DNA from 2 places in the Streptomyces sp. NPDC056224 genome. Region 2 is predicted to be linked to the other one. Evidence: riboswitches for the same ligand, from Rfam matches in the RefSeq annotation. Region 2 holds a riboswitch; the other holds the start of a gene.

Evidence for each region. A riboswitch is a leader RNA that binds a small molecule or an ion and turns the genes downstream of it on or off. The one in region 2 is predicted to bind guanidine.
Region 1: linked by a shared signal. The riboswitch ahead of ACFCZ1_RS22955 (DMT family transporter) and the one ahead of ACFCZ1_RS04570 (Ohr family peroxiredoxin) in region 2 are both predicted to bind guanidine.

What each region holds. Positions count from the first base shown of each region.
Region 1 covers NZ_JBHJTK010000020.1:114,371-119,367, forward strand. The annotation lists gene rdgB (RdgB/HAM1 family non-canonical purine NTP pyrophosphatase) at 1-139, shown strand, start outside; tRNA gene ACFCZ1_RS22925 (tRNA-Leu) at 195-277, opposite strand; gene ACFCZ1_RS22930 (hypothetical protein) at 330-494, opposite strand; partial or broken gene ACFCZ1_RS22935 (HNH endonuclease signature motif containing protein) at 818-1,009, opposite strand; gene bcp (thioredoxin-dependent thiol peroxidase) at 1,093-1,560, opposite strand; gene ACFCZ1_RS22945 (DUF3618 domain-containing protein) at 1,670-1,990, shown strand; gene ACFCZ1_RS22950 (co-chaperone GroES) at 2,034-2,375, shown strand; guanidine-III (ykkC-III) riboswitch at 2,533-2,605, shown strand; gene ACFCZ1_RS22955 (DMT family transporter) at 2,637-2,957, shown strand; gene ACFCZ1_RS22960 (transglycosylase domain-containing protein) at 2,981-4,997, opposite strand, start outside.
Region 2 covers NZ_JBHJTK010000002.1:107,224-112,220, forward strand. The annotation lists gene ACFCZ1_RS04555 (hypothetical protein) at 1-329, shown strand, start outside; partial or broken gene ACFCZ1_RS04550 (tyrosinase family protein) at 1-77, opposite strand, end outside; gene ACFCZ1_RS04560 (hypothetical protein) at 560-1,168, opposite strand; gene ACFCZ1_RS04565 (hypothetical protein) at 1,304-1,789, opposite strand; gene ACFCZ1_RS04570 (Ohr family peroxiredoxin) at 1,776-2,228, opposite strand; guanidine-III (ykkC-III) riboswitch at 2,305-2,361, opposite strand; gene ACFCZ1_RS04575 (endonuclease/exonuclease/phosphatase family protein) at 2,771-3,691, shown strand; gene ACFCZ1_RS04580 (tetratricopeptide repeat protein) at 3,735-4,997, opposite strand, start outside.

The DNA of each region.
Region 1 (4,997 bases), on a different contig from region 2:
CGGCTACGACCCGATCCTCCAGCCGCTGGGCGAGTCCCGCACCTGCGCGGAGCTCACCCCGGCGGAGAAGAACGCCATCTCCCACCGGGGCCAGGCCTTCCGCGCCCTCGTCCCGGTGGTCCGGGAGCTGCTGGGCTGACGCCGGTACGCCGAAGGCCCAGCTCTCAGAGCTGGGCCTTCGATTCCTAGGCTTGTGCGGCCGATGGGATTCGAACCCACATGGACTTTCGTCCAGAGGCACCTAAAACCTCCGCTTATACCGTTCAGCAACGGCCGCTTGCGCCGCAATTCTAGCGGGAGAGCGGCGTTTTGGTGTCGCGGATCCGGTCCTAACGGCGGCTCTGCCCACCCCGGCACCAGGTGCTGGTGACCGCGTGGCAGTTGGGGCACAGCAGGTGCAGGTTCTCGCGGCGGTCGTCGCTCCAGTCCCCGTTGACGTGGTCGATTTCCAATGTCATTGGCAGGCCGAGCCAGTCGGGTGGTGTCCCGCACATGGCACAGCGCTCCGGGACGCAGATTTCCCGCAGGGCTCGCCGTAGGAGGTGAGTGCGCGTGCGCCGCCTTCCGTCGTGTTTGACGAGGATCTCCTCGGCCGACCGTATGGCGGTGGTGCCGGGCTTGCCGCGTTGGTGTGCCTGTCCGAGGAAGTGCGCCGTAGACAGGCCGTCCTGCTGAATCCACTGCTAGAGCGCCTCGTTCAAGCTGCCGGATGGCGTCTTGCCCAGGCGCCGGAGCGTTTCCGCGGGCGACTGTGAGGCGGCTACTGCTTCGCGCAAGGCCAAGCTGTCGGGCTTCACGCGCCGTGTGTAAGTCCGCCTCACCGGCGACCCTTTGCGCGGCCGCGGTAAGTGTCCGTCGTGGAGTGGCAGTTAGGACAGGGCAGTCGCAGGTTTTCTCGCTGGTTGTTGCGCCAGTCGCCGTCGATGTGGTCAACCTCCAGCGGCAGAGGGTATCCCCGCCAGATCGGCTCTATGCCGCACATCGCGCACCGCTCGGGGACGCCGAGTTCGGACGGTTACGGCTGGTTTCGTCCGATAAACGGAGCGGCCCGCACCGGTTGGGTGCGGGCCGCTTCCGGCGGGGTGGGGCGGGTCAGATGCCCAGGTCCTTGATGATCTTGGCCACGTGGCCGGTGGCCTTGACGTTGTAGAAGGCGTGCTCGACCTTGCCCTCCTCGTCCACGACCACCGTCGAGCGGATGACCCCCGTCACCGTCTTGCCGTAGAGCTTCTTCTCGCCGTACGCGCCGTAGGCGGTCAAGGTCTCCTTCTCCGGGTCGCCGACCAGGGTGACCTTCAGGTGCTCCTTCTCGCGGAACTTCGCGAGCTTCTCCGGCTTGTCGGGGGAGACGCCGATGACGTCGTAGCCGGCCGTCGCCAGGACGTCGAGGTTGTCCGTGAAGTCGCAGGCCTGCTTCGTGCAGCCCGGTGTCAGCGCGGCCGGGTAGAAGTAGACGATCACCTTGCGGCCCTTGTGGTCGGCCAGCGAGACCTCGTTGCCGTCCGCGTCGGGCAGGGTGAAGGCGGGGGCGGTGTCGCCCGGCTGAAGTCGCTCGCTCATGTCGGCAGTCTCCTCAAGAGGGGATCGGTACGGCACGAGACTAAGCTGCTGACAGACTGTTCATGGCGGACTACGCCCCCACAGACGACACGACGACGGAGGCAGCGCGGTGCCGGAAGCCAGGACCCCCGCACAGATCGAGGCGGACATCGTCCGCCGCCGCGAGCAGCTCGCCGAGACGCTCGACGAGATCGGCGTGCGCATGCACCCGAAGACGATCATCGGGGACGCGAAGGCCAGGGTCGCCTCGACGGTCGACCAGACCGCCGGGCGGGCCTACGTCGCGGTCAACCGCCTCGTGACGGACGTGAAGGTCGCGCTGTGCCACGAGGACGGGGCTCCGCGCGTCGAGCGGATCGTGCCGGTCGCACTGTTCGCGGCGGGTGTGGTGGGGGTAGTGGTGCTCTCGGTGCGGCGCAGGCGCCGATGACCCTGCGCAGCGGGGTCCGGACGCGGGCGGGTAGGTTCGGAGCGTGAGCGAGAACACCACCCACGACAAACTGCCCATCCGCATGCTTCACGACCGCGTGCTCGTGAAGTCCGACCTGCCGGAGGGCGAGCGGCGCTCCGGCGGCGGCATCCTGATCCCGGCGACGGCCGCGGTCGGCAAGCGGCTGGCCTGGGCCGAGGTGGTCGCGGTCGGGCAGAACGTACGGAGCGTCGAGCCCGGCGACCGGGTGCTGTACGACCCCGAGGACCGGGCCGAGGTCGAGGTCCGGGGCGCGACGTACGTGCTGATGCGCGAGCGGGACCTGCACGCGGTGGCCGCCGAGCGGCTGGAGGGGTCGAAGGACTCCACGGGTCTCTACCTCTGACGCCGAGGCATCTCCGGCGCCTCTGACGACCCGGCGCCTCTGACAACCCGGCACCTTCGGCGTCTCCGGCGCCTTCGGCACCTCTGCGGCCTCGGCCGCCTCTGATACCTCTGAGAACTGCGGCGAAAAGGGCTGGTGGCCTAGGTCACCAGCCCTTTTCGCCTCTCTTTGCTACGGTTGGGGAGAACCCGACGAGACGCGCCGTACCGGGTAGGACAAGACGACGCACCCCGTATAGCTCGCTGTCTCGGAGGTGCCGTCATGGCCTGGGTCCTGCTGCTCGTCGCCGGTCTGATCGAAGTCGGCTGGTCGATCGGAATGAAGTTCACCGAAGGTTTCACCCGGCTGTGGCCCAGTGTGTTCACGGGCGCCGGGATCGTCGCCAGCATGCTGCTGCTCTCGATCGCCGCGAAGACCCTGCCCATCGGTACGGCGTACGGGGTGTGGGTGGGCATCGGCGCCGCCGGTGCGGCCGTGCTCGGCATGGCGGTGCTGGGGGAGCCCGTCACCGCCGCCCGGGTCTTCTTCATCTGCCTGCTGCTGGTCGCCGTGGTGGGGCTGAAGGTGACCTCCGGTCACTGACCGGGGACCACCCGCCCCCGGGATCATTCGAGGAACGCCGACGGCGGGCGCGTACCGTCGGACGCGCCGCGGTCGGTGCCCTGCCGGCCCGGCGTGCCCGTCGTGCCCCAGGTGGTGCCGCCCTGGTCGCCCGGGTTGGTGCCGCCGTTGGTCTGCCCGCCCTGCGTCTGGCCGCCGTTGTCCTGACCCCCGTTGTCCTGCCCCCCGTTGTTCTGGCCGCCGTTGTCCTGGCCCCCGTTGTTCTGGCCTCCCTGGTTGCGGCCGCCCTGGTTCTGCCCGCCGTCGTCCCGGCCCCCGTTGTTCTGCCCGCCGTTCGGAGCAGTCGGACGGACCGGCCGGGTCGGCCGCTCCGGAGGGGTCGGCGTGTCCTCGCCAGGTGTCTCCTCGGGCTGGTCCGTCTGGGCCGGCGGCGAGGGCGGCGGCTGCGCCGCGCCCGGCTGGAGTTCCAGGTCGAAGTCGACGGGATCGCCGCCTTCGAGGGCGGTCTTGGTGTAGGCGGCCCAGATCCGGGCCGGGTAGCCGCCACCACCGATACGGGGCTCCCCGAGGGCGTTGTACAGCGATTCCAAGGCGCCGGTGTCCGGGTCCTGGCCCATCATCGAGACCACCGTGACCAGGTCCGGGGTGTACGCGGCGAACCAGGCCGAGCGGTCCAGTTCGCCGGTCCCGGTCTTGCCCGCGGCCGGGTGGCCGGCGGCGAGCGCGGCCGTACCGGTGCCGTTGTCGACGACGCTCGTCAGCATGGAGGTGGTGGTGTCGGCGGCCTCGCGGCTGACGGCCCGGGTGGGCGTGCGCTCGGGCAGGCCGATCGTGTCGCCGCCCTTGGTGATCTTCTCCAGGAAGGTGTACGGGGTGCGGCGGCCGTGGTCCGCGAGGGTCGCGTACGCCTGGGTCATGTCCAGGACGCTGGCCTGCAGGGTGCCGAGGGCCATGGCGGGGACGGGCGGGAAGTTCGGGGTGTCCTCGGGGATGCCGAGGGCGATGGCCGTGTCCTTGACCCTCGCCGTGCCGACGTCGACCGCCATCTGCGCGTAGACGGCGTTGACGGAGAGGTCGGTCGCGGTGTTGACGGTGATGTTCCCGTACGACACCTGGCCCTCGTTCTCGGGGGCGAAGCGGATCCGGCCGCCGACGACGGGGCGTTTGTTGTCGCCGTTGTAGATCGTGTTCGGGGTGATCCGGCGGCCGTCCTGGGTGCGGGATCCGTTCTCGACGGCGGCCGCGAAGACGAACGGCTTGAAGGTGGAGGCGACCTGGTAGTCGTGCCGGGTCGCGTTGTTGACGTACTGCTTGGTGTAGTCGATGCCGCCGTACATGGCGACGACCTTGCCGGTGGCCGGGTCGATGGAGACCCCGCCGGCCCGCACGACCCGGTCCGCCTTGCGCTTCTGCGGGTCGAGTTTGCTGACCATCTGGTCCTCGACGGCTTCGGCGAAGGCGTTCTGGCGGCGCCTGTCGATGGTGGTGGTGATGCGGTAGCCGCCCTCGGCGAGGGTTTTGTCGTCGAGGATCTTGTGCTCGACGATGTAGTCCTTGATCGCTTCCACCAGGTATCCGCGCTGCCCGGACAGTCCGGCGGCGGCGCGGACCTTGCCCGGCTCGGGGAACCGGGTCTTCTCCCGCTCGGCGGCGGACAGCCAGTTCTTCTTGACCATGCCGTCGAGTACGTAGTTCCAGCGGGCGAGGGCGCGGGGGCGGCTCTGCGGGTGGGCGACGACGTCGAAGGCGCTGGGGGAGTTGAGGAGGGTGGCGAGGTAGGCCCCCTCTGCGGGCGTGAGTCTGCCGACGTCCTTGCCGTAATAGGCCTGGGCGGCGGCCTGGATGCCGTAGGCGTTGCGGCCGAAGTAACTGGTGTTCAGATACCCCTCCAGAATGTAGTTCTTCGACTTCTCGCGACCGAGCTTGATCGCGATGAAGAACTCCTTGACCTTCCGTTTGATCGTCTGTTCCTGGCCCAGGTAGTAGTTCTTGACGTACTGCTGGGTGATGGTCGAACCGGACTGGGTGCCCTTGCCGGTCGCGGTGTTCCAGGCGGCGCGG
Region 2 (4,997 bases):
TCGGAATCACCCATGAGGACGGCGTTGCGGGCGTTGACATAGCGGTCGTACACGCCCGTCCGCTTCAGTTCGAGCACCGCGTCGGTGAAGGCGCGCTTCTCCTCGGCGGTGAGTTTGGCCTGATTCTTTCGGACGGTCACAGAGTGTCCCCCCTTCGGAGCGAACGGAACGAGGGCTGCACCCTGGAGATCGCGGATGGCCGCGCGGGCGGCCGAGATGGGGTCGGTCAGCCCGAAAGCGGTGGCTGCGCCGACGGTGATGCCCAGGGCATCACGGCGAGTGATCTTCTTCATGGCCTGAAGTGCCATCAGAAGCCCGCGAACGGTTGATCACCGACCCGGACTTCCTCGGATGGGGCCGCTTCCCGGGCAACGGCCGCCCAGGTCGCGCGCCCCGCCCCGGTCGCGCGCCCCGCCCCGGTCGCGCGACCGGTCCGGGAACCGGGAGCCGGCCGCCCGCGCGGCTCGCCGTAACGCCGCTCCGCGAATCCGCCGCACCCGGCCCCGCAACCCGCCGGCTTCGGACACGGCTCCCCGAGTTCGCTGCCCCATCCAGCCGATCAGTCCAGCGTCAGCTGGAAGTGCGCAGTCTCCCGGAACCCGGCGTCCGGCGGGTCGACTTCCACGGTGACCGGGATCCCCTTCGCGCTCGGCTTGATGCGGAGCGGAACGGTGCGCTTCTTCTCCGTGCCCAGCGGTGGCATGAGGGCGGCGGCGGACTCCCGCCGGTTCAGCCAGGACAGGCTGTACCCGGAGGCGTAGTCGTCGAGCGACTTGCCCGCGCGGACGACGAGCGGGGCGGAGCCGTTCGCCGACACGCTGGCCTCGAACGAATCCCCGCCGGGGCGGAGCTCTTCGTCAGTGTCGTTCTCGTAGGTCACCGTGAGGCTGTAGGTGCCGTCGGGCTCCGCGCGCGGTCGGCTGACGGTTACCTTCAGGCCGTCCTCGTACCGGGCGGTCGCGCCGGGGGGAAGGGGGTCTGCCACAGATCCGGAAGGCCCGCTCTGTTCCAGCTGTCCGTAGCCGTCGAGGCCCTTCTCGAACTCGGCCAGTGCCCAAGCCCCGAGAGCGACCAGGGCGGAGACGACGAGGAAGGCTATCGCGCAGCCGTTGAACCACCGCGAGTTGGCGGCGGTCGGGGTGTCGGTGGGGGTCGGCTCCATGTCCATACGGGTCACGGTAGGGAAGGGCCGGCCCGCAGATCATGGGCGCACATACTCAAAGACCTGCTGAGTAGCCCCGGACGACCCGGCTGACCGGTCGCGTCGCGACCCACTCCCCCGGCCGGGGCCGAGGACGCCGCGTCACAGCCGCCAGTACGTGCCCGAACGGGAGTCGACGTGCACCACGTGCCGGCCGACGCGCACCACGTGGTGGTCCGGACCGGACCAGGAACCGGTGGCACCGTCGGCACCGGCCAGTGGGGTCCAGACCTCCAGGAAGGTGCTGCCGTCCGGGTTGGTGCCCCGCTCGACCAGGTTCGCACCCTCCCACCGGAAGGTGCCGGCGTCTTCGCCTGGCTCACCCGTGAGGTGGTGGAAGTGCACCTGGGAGCCGTCGAACGAGGTCGCGCCGGCGAAGCCCCGGCTGTCGGCGTAGTACGGACCGGCCTGCAGCCACACCACTTCGCGGTCCTCGAGAAGGGGCCCGCCGTCGCGGCTGATGCCGCGCCGCAGCCAGGCGCCGTGCGGGGGCACCGGGACGCCGGGGCCGACCGGAATGCCGGGGCCGACCGGGACGCCGGGTCCTACCGGCCCGCGGCCCGCCGGCCCGGGCTCAGGCGCGGTCATCGGTGGCGGGGTCGTCCACGGCCACGAGCGTCAGAGGTACGTTGCCGCGTACTGCCTGCGAATACGGGCAGACCGCGTCCGCCCGGTGCAGCAGGGGCTGGAGGTCCGCCGCCCGCCACCCCGGCAGGCTGACGGTGAGGACCACCGCGAGGCCGTAGCCCGCGGGCGTGTCCGTCGTCCCGAGTTGCACTTCGCAGGCCACGCGCGCGGCGGAGGCGTCCGCCCCGAACCCGGTGGCGACCTCCGCGAGTGCGGAGGTGAAGCAGGCGGCGAAACCGGCCGCGAACAACTGCTCGGGGTTGGTGGTGCCGGGCACCTTCTTGCGCGGCGGCGCGAGGCGGACGTCCAGGCGCCCGTCGTCCGTGCGGACGGATCCGGTACGGCCCCCGGCGGCATGTGCGGTCGTCCGGTACAGGCTGCGGGTGAGTGGCACGGTCATGGCGTTCGGCCCATCTTGCTCGACGAGGAAGCTGTCCCGGGTGCGGACAGCGGACGGCGCTGCTCGTGCAGCACCTCGCGCGTCGTCGTGCGTAACCGGGTACGGCGCATCTCGTCCGGGGCCTTGGGTCCGGCCGCCGGAAAATCTAGCAACGGAGACGGCCGGCCGGGGCCGCGCCCGTGGTGACGTTCCTCACCAGCCGCCGGCCGCCGCTGCCGGTCCGCGACACCGCCGCCCGGCCCGGACGCGGCTTCGCCGTCAAGGGCGGCAGCTACGTCTCCGCGCGGTGGCCCGGCGACTTCCACCGCCCGGCGGCGGAAGGGACGCGGACGCCGGCGGCGGGACCTCGGTGCCGGGAGCATGTGGCCCGCCCGACGGCCCCGGACCCACGGGTCACGTCACGGGGGGACAGTTCACCGGGACCGGCGCGCAGCGCCCGGTCCGCGGATACCCAGCCTCTCCGCAGGCGTTGCGGGCGGCTTCCTCCTGCCTTACGGGCAGCCGGTGTTGGGCAGCCGCGGCGCGCGGGAAGCATCACGGGTGTGCGCCGAACCCCTGCCACCCTGGCCGTCCTCGCCGTCACCGCCGCCGCGTTCTGTGCCCTCGTCCCGCCCGGACCGTCCGCTGCCGCGGCCCCTGCCACCGAAGCCGTCACCGCTGCCGGGACGGTCCGGCTGACCAGCTACAACATCTGCGGCAACATGTGCAGCCTTCCCCCGTACGACCCTGCGCGCCGGATCGCCGCCGTGGCCGCCGAGGCCGATCCCGGAGGCTGGGGTGCCGACCAGCTCTTCCTCCAGGAGGTGTGCGAGCACCAGTACCTTGCCCTCCTCGACCGGCTGGGCCCGCTCGGCTACACCGGGTTCCACTCCGCCACCCTCCCGGCCGGGAACCCGGCCATCTGTGAGGGCCACGCTTACGGGAACGCCGTTCTGGTACGCGGCCCGGTCTCGGGGACCGCCGAACTCGACCTGACTGCAGGAGGCGAACGCGAGCCGATCACGGTGCCCTGCGCCCTGACCCTCCTGGCCGACCGGCCCACCTGGTCCTGCTCCGTCCACCTCTACTGGGACGACGGCACCCTCGCCGTGCCGGAAGCGGACCGGCTCGCGGCGCAGGCCCGTCAGTGGCTGGACGAAGGATTCACGGTCGCCCTGGGCGGGGACTTCAACCACTCGCCGCGCACCGCCACCCTGTCGCGCTTCTACCGACCGGAGAGAGGAGACGGCGCCCACGGGTCCTTCGCCGAGGCCGACGAGGGCGACCCGGAGTACTTCGAGCCCGCGCTCTGCCCACCCGCCACCACGTCCGCATGCCGGTCGGGCGAGGCGACCTTCGGCACGAAGAAGCTCGACTACCTCTTCCTCAGCACCCCCCACTTCCGAGCGGCGAGCGCCGACGCCCTCCCCCTCGACACGGCCGTCTCCGACCACAACCTGCTGCGCGTCTCGGCCACCAGCTGACCCACCGCTGCCGGGCGGGGCGGCTTGCTCCTGCGCGGGAAGCTCAGCCGCCCGCGCCGAGGAGTCCGAGAATGAGCAGGACCTTCTCCTCGTTGAGGTGATCGCCGTTTTCGCGGAAGATCTGGTGGGCGGAGGTACAGGCCGTGACTGCCTCCTCAAGCCGATGTGACCGGCCCAGGGCAATGCCGAGGTTGGTCAGGGCGGCGCCTTCGTTGTCCCGGTCTCCGAGCTCGCGAAAGACGCGGACGGTCGCCCGTCCCACGGACACGGCCTCCTCCAAGCGGTCTTCCTCCCGCAGAGCGTCGGCCAGATGTCCGAGCAGCATCCCTTCACCGTGCCGGTCGGCAAGCCGACGGGAGAACTGCACGGCCGGCTGCAGGGCGACGATCGCCTCCTTGAAGCGCCCGAGGTGCACCAGCGCCATGGCCAAGCAGGTCACCGCAGCACCTTCGTTCTTGCTGTCTCCGAGGTCACCGAACAGCTGGATCGCCCGTTGACGAACGGAAATGCTCTCCTCCCAGCGTCCCAGTTCGTCCAGGGCGAACCCCAGGTTGTTCAGGGCGATGCCTTCGCCCGGCTGGTCCGCGAGCTCACGGAATGCCTGCGCAGCCGGGCGGCACAGGGTGACTGCCTCCTCGAATTCTCCCGATCGCCGCAGCGCACTCGCGAGATTGGTCATCGCCGTGGCCTCACCGTGCCGGTCGGACAGATCGCGGCAGATTTCCGCGGACTGCCGGTGGGAGCTGACGGCTTCGTCCGTTCTGCCCATCTGGAACAGAACGTTCCCGAGGCTGCCGAGCGCCACGCTCTGGCCGTGCCGGTCATCGGTATCCCGCAGCAGCTCCAGGGAGCGCTCCAGCGCGGTGACTGCCTCGTCGAAGCGTTCGGCTTGCTCCAGGGCGAGTCCGAGGTTGGTCCACGCCCGTCCGCCGCCGCGATCCCCGAGTTCGCCGGCAATTCTGACATCCTCCCGGTGAGCCTCGAGCGCTTCCTCGAACCGGCCCACCCGTCGCAGGGAGTTGCCGAGATTTCCCAGCATCATCCCTTCCCCGTGGCGGTCACCCTGGTCCTTGCAGATCCGTGCGGCGAGCGCGTGGGCGTGGATCGCCTCCTCGAACCGCCTCACGTGGCTCAGGGCGTTCCCAAGACTTCCCATGGCCATGCCGTAGCTGTACACCTGGCCGAGTTCCTGGAAGAGACGTGTCGCCGCCTCCAGGACGGTCACGGCCTCCTCGAACTGTCGTGCGGCTTGGAGGGAGTTGCCGAGGTTCGCCAGCGCCACCGCTTCGCCGAACTGATCATCTGC